Regions from separate parts of the Skermanella cutis genome, predicted to be linked through region 2. Evidence: riboswitches for the same ligand, from Rfam matches in the RefSeq annotation. Region 2 holds a riboswitch; the other holds the start of a gene.

Region 1 (5,255 bases), 820 kb from region 2:
CTGGGGCGACAGGGCGCCCGGCTCGCCGGCGGGGGAGCGCGCCGCGGTCGCGGCGGCCGGTGCCGCGCCCCCGCCGTAGGCGACCATGCCGAATCGGTCGGACATGCCCCAGGTGGTGACCATCTTGGTCGCGATGTCGGTCGCCATCTGGATGTCGCCGGCGGCGCCGGTGGTCACGAAGTCCCTGCCGAACACGATCTCCTCGGCCGCCCTGCCGCCCATGGTGACGTCCAGCTCGGCCTCCAGCCGCGCCCGGGACAGGCAGAAGCGGTCCTCCAGCGGCAGCCGGACCATCATGCCCAGCGACCGGCCGCGCGGCACGATGGTGACCTTGTGGACCGGGTCGGAATGCCTGGAGCGCCAGGCGACCAGCGCGTGCCCGGCCTCGTGGAAGGCGGTCAGGCGGCGCTCGTCCTCGGACATGACGGTGGCCTTCTCGCCACCCATGACGATCTTGTCGCGGGCCTGCTCGAAGTCGGCCATGGAGACCAGGGCGCGGCCCGCGCGGGCCGCCCGGAGCGCCGCCTCGTTGACGAGGTTGGCGAGGTCGGCGCCCGACATGCCGGGCGTGCCGCGCGCCACCAGCGTCAGGTCCACGTCGGAGTCCAGCGCCACGCGGGCGGCATGGACCGCCAGGATGGCGGCGCGGCCCTTGATGTCGGGATTGCCGACGAAGACGTGCCGGTCGAACCGGCCGGGCCGCACGATCGCGGGGTCGAGCACGTCCACCCGGTTGGTCGCCGCGATCACGATCAGGCCGCTGGCCCGGGCGAAGCCGTCCATCTCGGCCAGGAGCTGGTTCAGGGTGTTCTCGGTCTCGATCTGGCCGCCGCTCGGCGAGGTGGCGCCGCGGGCCCGGGCCAGCGCGTCGATCTCGTCGATGAACAGGATGCAGGGCGCGCGCTTGCGGGCGTCGCGGAACAGCCGGCGGATGCGCGCGGCGCCGACGCCGACATACATCTCCACGAAGTCGGACCCGGTGACGGCGTAGAACGGCACCCCCGCCTCCCCCGCCACGGCGCGGGCCAGCAGGGTCTTTCCGGTGCCGGGAGGACCGACCAGGAGCACGCCCTTGGGGATGCCGGCGCCGATGCCCTTGAACCGGCCCGGATGCTTCAGGAAATCGACCAGCTCGGTCAGCTCGGCCCTCGCCTCGTCCACGCCGGCCACGTCGGAGAACCGGACGTGGGAGGTGGCGGTGCCCGCCTTCTTGACCGGCGAGCGCATCATGCTGACCATGAAGACCAGGGCGAAGGCCAGGAAGCCCACCATGTTCAGCTTCAGCAGCACGTCGAGCCAGCGGTTGGTGGTCAGCAGGGCGCCGCCCTCCGTCGGCTCGACGGTCATCGGGATGCCGGGGGCCGCGACCGCCTGACGCAGGGCGTCGGTCCACAGGACGGTGGTGACGCCGTGGACGCCGTCGCGGTCGGTGAATTCGATCCGGTTGCCGGCGACGGCGAGGGACGCGATCCGTCCGGCGGCGAGACGATCGGCGAACTCGCTCTGCCCGACCTCCTGCCGGTCGATCCGGCTGAGCAGCGCCGCCGCACCGCCGGAGCCGGAAGCGTAGACATAGGCCAGCCCGGCGCCGCCGGTCAGCGCCCCGGTGACCACCAGGGCTGCCACGATCGCGATCACCCGCGCATGCCGTTTAAGGAAGGTTTTCATCAGCGACCCGAGAGTCCGAGCATGATTGAGACAAAAGCAGAGACCCTGAGTACAGAAACATAGTTAATAAGACGTATGCGCGGCGGCGCGGCATCGGGGTCGCGACCCTTTCGACATGGATCTTGACGCCCTCCCACGACCCGGCTAGAACGCGCGAAACGTGGTGATTTGGCGACCGGCTTGCAGGCCACGTAAAACAAGCTGCTAAAAAGGTTTGGAGTCGCATCCGCGCCTCGATCCCTTGTCGGTCGGGGCTTTTTTGCGTACCCGCAACGGCGGGCGGAGCGACGACACCATGAGCAAGAACGACACTTCCCCCGAGAACGGCACCCCCGCAACGCTGCGGCCGCGCACCCGCATGGTCCATGTCGGCACCCTGCGGACCGGCTTCGACGAGACCTGCGAAGCCATCTTCATGACGTCGGGCTATGTCTACGGCTCGGCGGAGGAGGCCGAGGCCGCCTTCGCGACCGATGGGCTGCGCTATGTCTATTCGCGCTTCCGCAACCCGACTGTCGCCATGTTCGAGGACCGGCTGGCGGCCTACGAGGGGGCGCAGCGCTGCTTCGCCACCGGCAGCGGCATGGCGGCGGTGTTCGCGGCGCTGATGTGCCAGCTCAAGGCCGGCGACCGCATCGTGGCGCCCCGCGCGCTGTTCGGGTCGTGCCTGCACATCGTCAAGAACCTGGCGCCCCAGTACGGGATCGAAACGACCCTGGTGGACGGCACCAGGGCGGAGGAGTGGCGCGACGCCCTGAGCCGCCCGGCCAACGTCGTGTTCCTGGAGACGCCGTCCAACCCGATGCTCGACATCGTGGACCTGGGCCTGGTCTGCGAACTGGCCCATGCCGCCGGCGCCCGCGTGGTGGTGGACAACGTCTTCGCGACCCCGGTGCTCCAGCGGCCATTGGAGTTCGGCGCCGACATCGTGGTCTATTCCGCGACCAAGCATATCGACGGCCAGGGCCGGTGCCTGGGCGGCGCCATCCTGTGCGACGACAAGTTCGCCGAGACGCTGGCCCCCTTCCTGCGGCACACCGGCCCGGCGCTGAGCCCGTTCAACGCCTGGCTGCTGCTGAAGGGGCTGGAGACCATGGACCTGCGGGTCGCCGCCCAGACCGACGCGGCCCAGCGGATCGCGGAGTTCCTGGACGGGCACCCCCGGATCGCCAGGACGCTCTATCCCGGCCTGAAGAGCCATCCCCAGTACGAGCTGGCGCAGCGCCAGATGGGCGGCGGCAGCACGCTGGTCGCCTTCGACGTCGCCGGCGGCAAGGCGGAGGCGTTCCGGCTGATGAACGGGCTTCGGATCGTCAAGATCTCCAACAACCTGGGCGACAGCAAGAGCCTGATCACCCACCCCGCGACCAGCACCCACCAGAAGCTCTCCGACGAGGACAAGGCGGCGGTCGGGATCAGCCCGGCCAGCATCCGCCTGTCGGTCGGGCTGGAGGACGCGGCCGACCTGATCGAGGACCTGGACCAGGCGCTCGCCCGGGCCTGATTTAGGCATTTCTGAAGTGTGAAATGCGGGATTTTACACTTCAGCTTGCACGGCTCGCCCCCTCCCTCTATATAGCCGGGCTTGTAGTTTCGGCTTTCGTCCAGGGAGTTCCCGCCATGTCGACTCTGTTGTCCAAGGTGCGCCGTCTCGCGGCCGCAACCGCCCTCCTGATCGCCGGCGGCGCAACGGCGGCCGAGGCCACCGACGTGCGCGTCGGGTTCATCCCCGTGGTCGGGTCGGGACAGCTGTTCGTCATCGACGGCGAGGGCTGGGCCAAGGATGCCGGGCTCACCCTCAAGCTCACGCAGTTCGAGTCGGGTCCGGCGATGATCAGCGCCCTGGCCTCGGGCACGCTCGACGCCTATTACGGCGGCATCGGCCCGATCATGGTGGCGAGCGCCCGCGGCATCGACGTGAAGGTCTACGCCTCCGCCGCGATCGAGGAGATGACCGTGGTCGGGCGCGGCGGCTTCGGCACCCAGGCGAACGCCGCGACGGCCGCCGGCTTCAAGGAATTCGTCGAACGGGAGGGCCGCCCGGTCCGCATCGCGACCCAGCCGCCCGGCTCCGTTCCCGACACCGTGCTGCGCTACTGGCTGCAGAACGTCGTGAAGGCCGATCCCGCGACGTACCAGATCACCGCCATGGGGATCGAGGCGACCCAGCAGGCGCTGCTGGCCGGCGCCGTCGATGCCGCGACGATCCGCGAGCCGACCCTGACCGTGGTCCGGCAGCGCGATCCCAACACCAAGCTGCTGGCGTTGGGCGGCCAGATGCTGCCCAACCAGCCGGGTTCCGTGCTGGCGCTGACCGGCGCCTTCGTCAAGGCCAATCCGGAGGCCGCCAAGACGATGGTGGCGCTGAACACCCGGGCCACGACCCTGCTGAAGGAGGAGCCGAACCGGGCCGCCAAGCACCTGCAGAAGGGCCTGGGCAAGGGCATCACCGACCTTGCGACCTTCGAGCAGGCCGTGGTGTCGCCGGCCAGCAAGTTCGTCGCCGACCCGATGACCATCAAGGACGCCACCGGCGTGATGCAGGACTTCCAGCTTCAACTGGGCGTGCTGGAGAAGGCTGCCGACCTGAACGTGCTGTTCGACGACAGCTTCTACCGGGCCACGGCGCGCTGAACGCGCGCCTCCGTTCCGGCACCGTGACGTTCCGCTGATGCAACGATCCCTGCTCGCCGCCGTCGGGCTTGCCGCCTTCCTGATCCTGTGGGAGGCGGTCCCGCGCCTTGGCCTGGTCTCGCCGCTGTTCCTGCCGCCGCCCACCAGCCTGCCGCAGGCCTTCCTGCGCGAGATCTCCGGCGGATACTGGCTGGACGCGGTGATCGCGAGCCTGCGCCATTACCTGCTCGGGCTGGCGCTCGGCACCGGGCTGGGCGTGGCGCTCGGCATCGCGACGGCGCTCTACGACAAGCTGGAAGCGGCGCTGTCCTGGGTGATCCGGCTGCTGCGGCCGGTCCCGGGCCTGGCCTGGGTCCCCTTCGCGATCGTCTGGTTCGGCATCAGCGAGGCGGCCGCGACCTTCATCATCATCATCGGCGTGTTCTGGATCAACTACTACGCCGCCTACGGCGCCGCCAAGGCGATCGACAAGGACCTGCTGGAGGTGGCCGACGCCTTCGGGCATCGCGGCACCTGGGCCAAGCTGGTCAAGATCGTGCTGCCCGGATCGACGGCCGGCATCCTGGCCGGCGTCCGCACCGGGCTGGGGCAGGCCTGGATGGCGGTGGTCGCGGCCGAGCTGTTCGGCGTGCCCGGCCTGGGCCAGCGGATGATCCAGGCGTCGAGCCTGCTGGCGACCGACGTGGTCGTCGTCTACATGATCACCATAGCGGCGCTGTACGGCCTGACCGACGCGCTTTTCGTGCAGATCAGGGACCGGTTGCTCAGATGGCAGCGCTAGCCGAAAACCTCGTCGATATCCGGGACCTCGCCATCGCCTACGGCGCGGCTCCGCCGGTGCTGTCCGGCTTCACCGCGGAACTGGAGCGCGGCTCCTTCACCGCGGTCGTCGGGCCGTCGGGCGTGGGCAAGTCGACCCTGCTGCGCGTGCTGGCCGGGCTGACCGCTCCCGC
Region 2 (4,820 bases):
GCGCGGAGTCCTCCCCGTTCTCGATGCCGGCGATGATCGCCGAGGTCTCGCCCGTGACCAGGGCCCGGCGCAGTTCGCTCCAGGCCGGATGAAGCCGGCCCGGCGGCGTCGTGCCCGCCTGCGGCATGGCGCCGTGGCGGCGAACCTCCTCCTCCAGGGCGGCGGCGGCCCGGTCGTGCTGCTGCGCGATCTCGCGCACCATGGCCTGGACCTTCGGGTCGGCGATCTTCGTCTCGGCCTGCCGGAGACCGTCGACGCCCTGGAGCGTGACCGCGATCAGCGGCGACAGCACGTCGGAGATGTCGGCCGGGCTCAGCCGGCTGATCCTGCGGCCGGCCGCCTCGTCCATCTGCTGCTGCTGCTGCGACCGCCCCATGGCGACGGCGAGCCACAGGGCGCCGATGCCGATCATGACGACCGGGATCGGGTTGTTGCGGATCGCGTCACCCAGGCGGCTCGGATTGCCGCGCATCACGTCCTTCACCAGATCCACCGCCCCGGAGGTCAGCTGGCCCGGCGACAGCCGGAACTCCAGCTCGTCCAGGGTCTGGTCCATGCGCGCCCGGATGCCAGCGATGTCGCGCTCGATGTCCTCGGGGCTGCGATTGGCCGCGCCCTGGTCGGCCCCGGATTCCGCCTCGGGTCTCCCGGGCGCTCTCGGATCGTGGTTGTCGTCGTTGCGGTTCATCCTGTCGAACTCCATGCCCCGTTTGCGGCAGATCAACACGAGCGAAGGGTCAGTGTTCCGGAAGCGGGGCCGCCGGAGCGGCCGGAGCGTTTGTCCCGCGCGGCCGGTTGGTTTATGGAATGCCGAATCTTCAGCGACATGGACGATCCGAGGCAGCGATGACTTTCGATGTGGAGCGGGCGCGGGCCGAGACGCCCGGAACCCGTCACGTGACCCATTTCAACAATGCCGGGGCTGCCCTGCCGCCGCAGCCGGTGATCGACGCGGTCACCGCCCATCTGGACCTGGAAGCCCGCATCGGCGGCTACGAGGCGGAGGCGAAGGCCCGCGACGGCATCGAGCGCGTCTACGACTCGGTCGCCGCCCTGCTCGGCTGCGGCCGGGAAGAGGTGGCGCTGGTGGAGAACGCCACGGTGGGGTGGGACATGGCCTTCTATTCGCTGCGGTTCGATCCCGGCGACAGGATCCTGACGGCGATGGCGGAGTATTCCAGCAACTTCATCCCCTATCTCCAGGTCGCCCGGAAGACCGGCGCGGTCATCGAGGTGATCCCCAACGACGCCCACGGGCAGCTCGACGTGGCGGCCCTGGCGGCCAGCGTGGACGACCGGGCGCGCGGGCCGGCGAAGCTGATCTCGATCACCCACATCCCGACCAACGGCGGCCTGGTCAATCCCGCCGCGGCGGTCGGGCGGATCGCCCGCGCCAGCGGGATCCCCTATCTGCTCGATGCCTGCCAGACGGCGGGACAGATGCCGATCGACGTGGACGAAATCGGCTGCGACATGCTCTCGGCGACCGGGCGCAAGTTCCTGCGCGGACCGCGCGGCACCGGCTTCCTCTATGTGCGCAAGGGACTGCTGGAGCGCCTGGAGCCGCCGATGATCGACAACCACGCGGCCACCTGGGTCGCGCCCGACCGCTACGAGCTCCGCCCCGACGCCCGGCGGTTCGAGAATTGGGAAAGCAACGTCGCCGCCAGGATGGGCCTGGGCGCCGCCGTCGATTATGCGCTGGACTGGGGCCTGGATGCCATCTGGGAGCGGATCGGGAGCCTTGCCGACCTGCTGCGCGACCGGCTGTCAGCGCTGCCCGGCCATGAGGTGCGCGACCTGGGCGAGACCCGGTGCGGCATCGTCACCTTCACCGCCCCGCGCCCCGCCGCCGAGATCAAGCGCGGCCTGGCGACCCGCGGCATCAACGTGTCGGTGACCGCCGCCCCCTCGACCCGGCTCGACATGGAGGCGCGCGGCCTAGACGAGATGGTCCGCGCCTCGGTCCATTATTACAACACGGAGGAGGAGATCGACCGGCTGGTCGCGGCGCTGCGCTGACGCGGCGTCCGGGGAAGCCCCTCAGCCGACCGGCCGCCACCAGTCGGCGACGGCGCGCCGCCGCGCCTCCTCCAGACGGTCGCCCCGGAGCACCAGGCGAAGATGGATCTCCGGCCGGCCGCGCCGGCCCGACTCGACGACCAGATAGAGATGCGTCCAGGTGCCGATGCCGCGATGGACGGCGGCGAAGACCCACTCGTACCGGTCGGGCTCCCGCGCGGTGGCGCGGCTGCCGCCGGCGATCAGCTCGATGCTGTCGTCCGGGCCGCACAGGGGAATGGTCGCGGGAGCGACCGGCAAGCGTTCAGACATGAATAAACCCTCCTGGCCCATGTGCCGAGGAGGGCTGACGCAGCGGCTCGTTCCCGATTGATTGCCGGTCCAGGCCGCATCGTCCCCCGGAAGGGACCACCACCTTGCCCGGGTCGGCAGGTTGGTGTCGGGCGCCAGCCCAACTCTTGATGCTGGCTTTCCTGTATCCTGCCGATGGCGACATGCGCAACCGTTTTCCCTGCGGCATGAGTGTGCGACCGATTACCCCTTAATAAAGAACTATGGCGAAAACCTGAAAAATCCGATAACTTGGCCGTGTATCGCCGGCCTTGGAGCGACGCCGTGGTTTCCACCTCCCCCATCTCACCCGACCTGATGCGCACCGCGCCCAAGGTGCGGGACCTGACGCCGCAGACGCAGGCGTTCAACCAGGAGATCAACCGGCAGGTCAGCGACACCAACGGCGGCATGAAGGTCAACGCCAAGACGGAGCCGCTGACCGGCATCACCAGTTCGATCGTCGGCGAGGACCGCCGGGCGCTCCAGGAAACCAACGCCTCGACCAAGCCGGGCGCCCGTGTCCCGGCGCTTACCGGCGCCACCAGCGCCTTCGTGACCGAGATGAAATCGGCCGACCAGAGCAACGTCGAGAGCATGGCCGCGGCAGGTGCCCGCGCGCGCGCCCTCGGCCAGGGTCCCGGCGGCGGCCGAATCGACCTGAGCGCCTGAGTCGAACCGCCCGCCAAGCCCGCCGCCGATCCGTTCGACCCTCTTGCGCTGTACCCCGGTGCTCTTGCCGGGGGAGAATCCGTTTACCATGGTCAGTGCCCTGCAACATGGCAGCGCGGAGAGGAACCGACACGATGGCCCAGCATACGGACACGCCGACCGGGAGCACGCTGCCCCGACGCCTGAAGGCGATGGACCTGATTCCCGACCTGATCCCGCTGGCGGGCGCCCGGATCGTCGATGTGGGCTGCGGCGAGGGCGCGCTGGTTCGGGCGCTGGCACGCCGCGGCGCCCATGTCATCGGGATCGAGATCCTGGACGAAGCGCTCACCAAGGCCAGGGCGGCGGAACCCGTCGCGAACGAGCGTTACGTGAAGGGCGTGGGCGAGGACCTGCCGCTGCCCGACAACAGCGCCGACGCCGTCGTCTTCATGAACAGCCTGCACCATGTGCCGGCGGCCCATATGGGCAAGGCGCTGCGGGAGGCCGCGCGGGTCCTGAAGCCGGGCGGCTTGGCCCTGGTGAACGAGCCGGAACCGACCGGCGGATATTTCCAGCTCACCAAGCTCCTGGACGACGAGACGGAGGTCCGGGCGCTGGCCTATGCGGCGGTGAAATCCGTGGACGCGCTGGAACAGGTGGATGAACTGTTCTACCTGAATCCGGTGAAGCACGAGGATTACCAGAGCTTCGCCGACCGCATGGCCGGCATCGATCCGACCCGTTCCAGGCTGATCCGCACCCGCGACGCGGAACTGCGCGAGCTGTTCGAAACCTTGGGGGAGCGGCGGGAGGGTGCCTGGTGGTTCGACCAGCCGGCCCGGATCAACCTGCTGCGAAAGCCGACATAGTGACTGAACCGCGTACCGAGACAGAGCTGCCTTTCGTCGATTACCAGTACCCCGCCAAGGACCCCGCCGGACGCCGGATCGCCATCATCGGCGAAGCGCCCGGCGCCGAGGAGGCCCGCACCGGCAAGCCCTTCGTCGGCGCCAGCGGCCGGCTGCTCGACGAGAACCTGAAGTCCGTCGGGCTGGAGCGCGCCACCTGCCTGATCGGCAATACCTTCCGCTACCAGCCGCCGGGCAACAAGGTGGCCCATTTCTTCTCGTCCCGCACCAAGGCGCGCAAGATGGGCGTCGAGGTCGCGGAGGACCTGGGCCCCCTGGGCGCCTCCGACTACTGCCTCGCCCGGTACGCCGGGGAGGTGGAGCATCTGCGCCGGACCCTCGCCGAGGTGAAGCCCGGCGTGATCATCGCGCTCGGCCGCACGCCCCTGTGGGCCCTGACGGGCCAGAGCGGCATCACGGCGCTGCGCGGCCAGGAACTCCCCTGCCGCCTGTTCGCCGACGCGGTCGTGATCCCGACCTTCCACCCCAGCTACATCCTGCGCGGCAACCGCGTCGAGGAACCCCTCTTCCACGCCGACGTGAAGCTGGCCGCGGAGCGGGCGGGGTGAGAGTGCCGAGGTGTCGCGGCGAAGCCTGCCGCGACACCAATTGACTTTGGAATTACCCAAAAAGTGTTATATGAATGATTATTACTCTTGCCGGTGGTGGAGTTGCAAAAGTCTACGATTAAGCCATAAATCGATTTGTAGCGAAACGATGGCCAAACGCACAATAAATCCTAAACGGTCGATTCGCCCCGTCCCTCGAACGGCCGAAGAAAAAGGTTGGCTGGATAGCATTTCGACCAGGGTCGGATACGGTGGAAATCCAATGCATAAGCGCAATCCAGGCGACTTCCGGCTCGTGCCGCCCAGTGATGGGCGTCAGCACAAGACACTGTGCGAC

The links. A riboswitch is a leader RNA that binds a small molecule or an ion and turns the genes downstream of it on or off. The one in region 2 is predicted to bind S-adenosylmethionine.
Region 1: it holds a riboswitch for S-adenosylmethionine, as region 2 does, so the genes downstream of both, metZ (O-succinylhomoserine sulfhydrylase) here and IGS68_RS03680 (hypothetical protein) in region 2, are expected to answer to the same signal.

What each region holds. Positions count from the first base shown of each region.
Region 1 is NZ_CP067420.1:5,903,356-5,908,610, reverse strand. Features, by position in the region: gene ftsH (ATP-dependent zinc metalloprotease FtsH) at 1-1,668, opposite strand, end outside; SAM riboswitch at 1,819-1,897, shown strand; gene metZ (O-succinylhomoserine sulfhydrylase) at 1,964-3,172, shown strand; gene IGS68_RS27610 (ABC transporter substrate-binding protein) at 3,289-4,302, shown strand; gene IGS68_RS27605 (ABC transporter permease) at 4,340-5,083, shown strand; gene IGS68_RS27600 (ABC transporter ATP-binding protein) at 5,071-5,255, shown strand, end outside.
Region 2 is NZ_CP067420.1:786,404-791,223, reverse strand. Features, by position in the region: gene IGS68_RS03690 (PA2169 family four-helix-bundle protein) at 1-703, opposite strand, end outside; gene IGS68_RS03685 (aminotransferase class V-fold PLP-dependent enzyme) at 847-2,022, shown strand; gene IGS68_RS03680 (hypothetical protein) at 2,044-2,334, opposite strand; SAM-I-IV-variant riboswitch at 2,382-2,492, opposite strand; gene IGS68_RS03675 (hypothetical protein) at 2,638-3,024, shown strand; gene IGS68_RS03670 (class I SAM-dependent methyltransferase) at 3,159-3,875, shown strand; gene IGS68_RS03665 (uracil-DNA glycosylase) at 3,875-4,483, shown strand; gene IGS68_RS03660 (hypothetical protein) at 4,746-4,820, shown strand, end outside.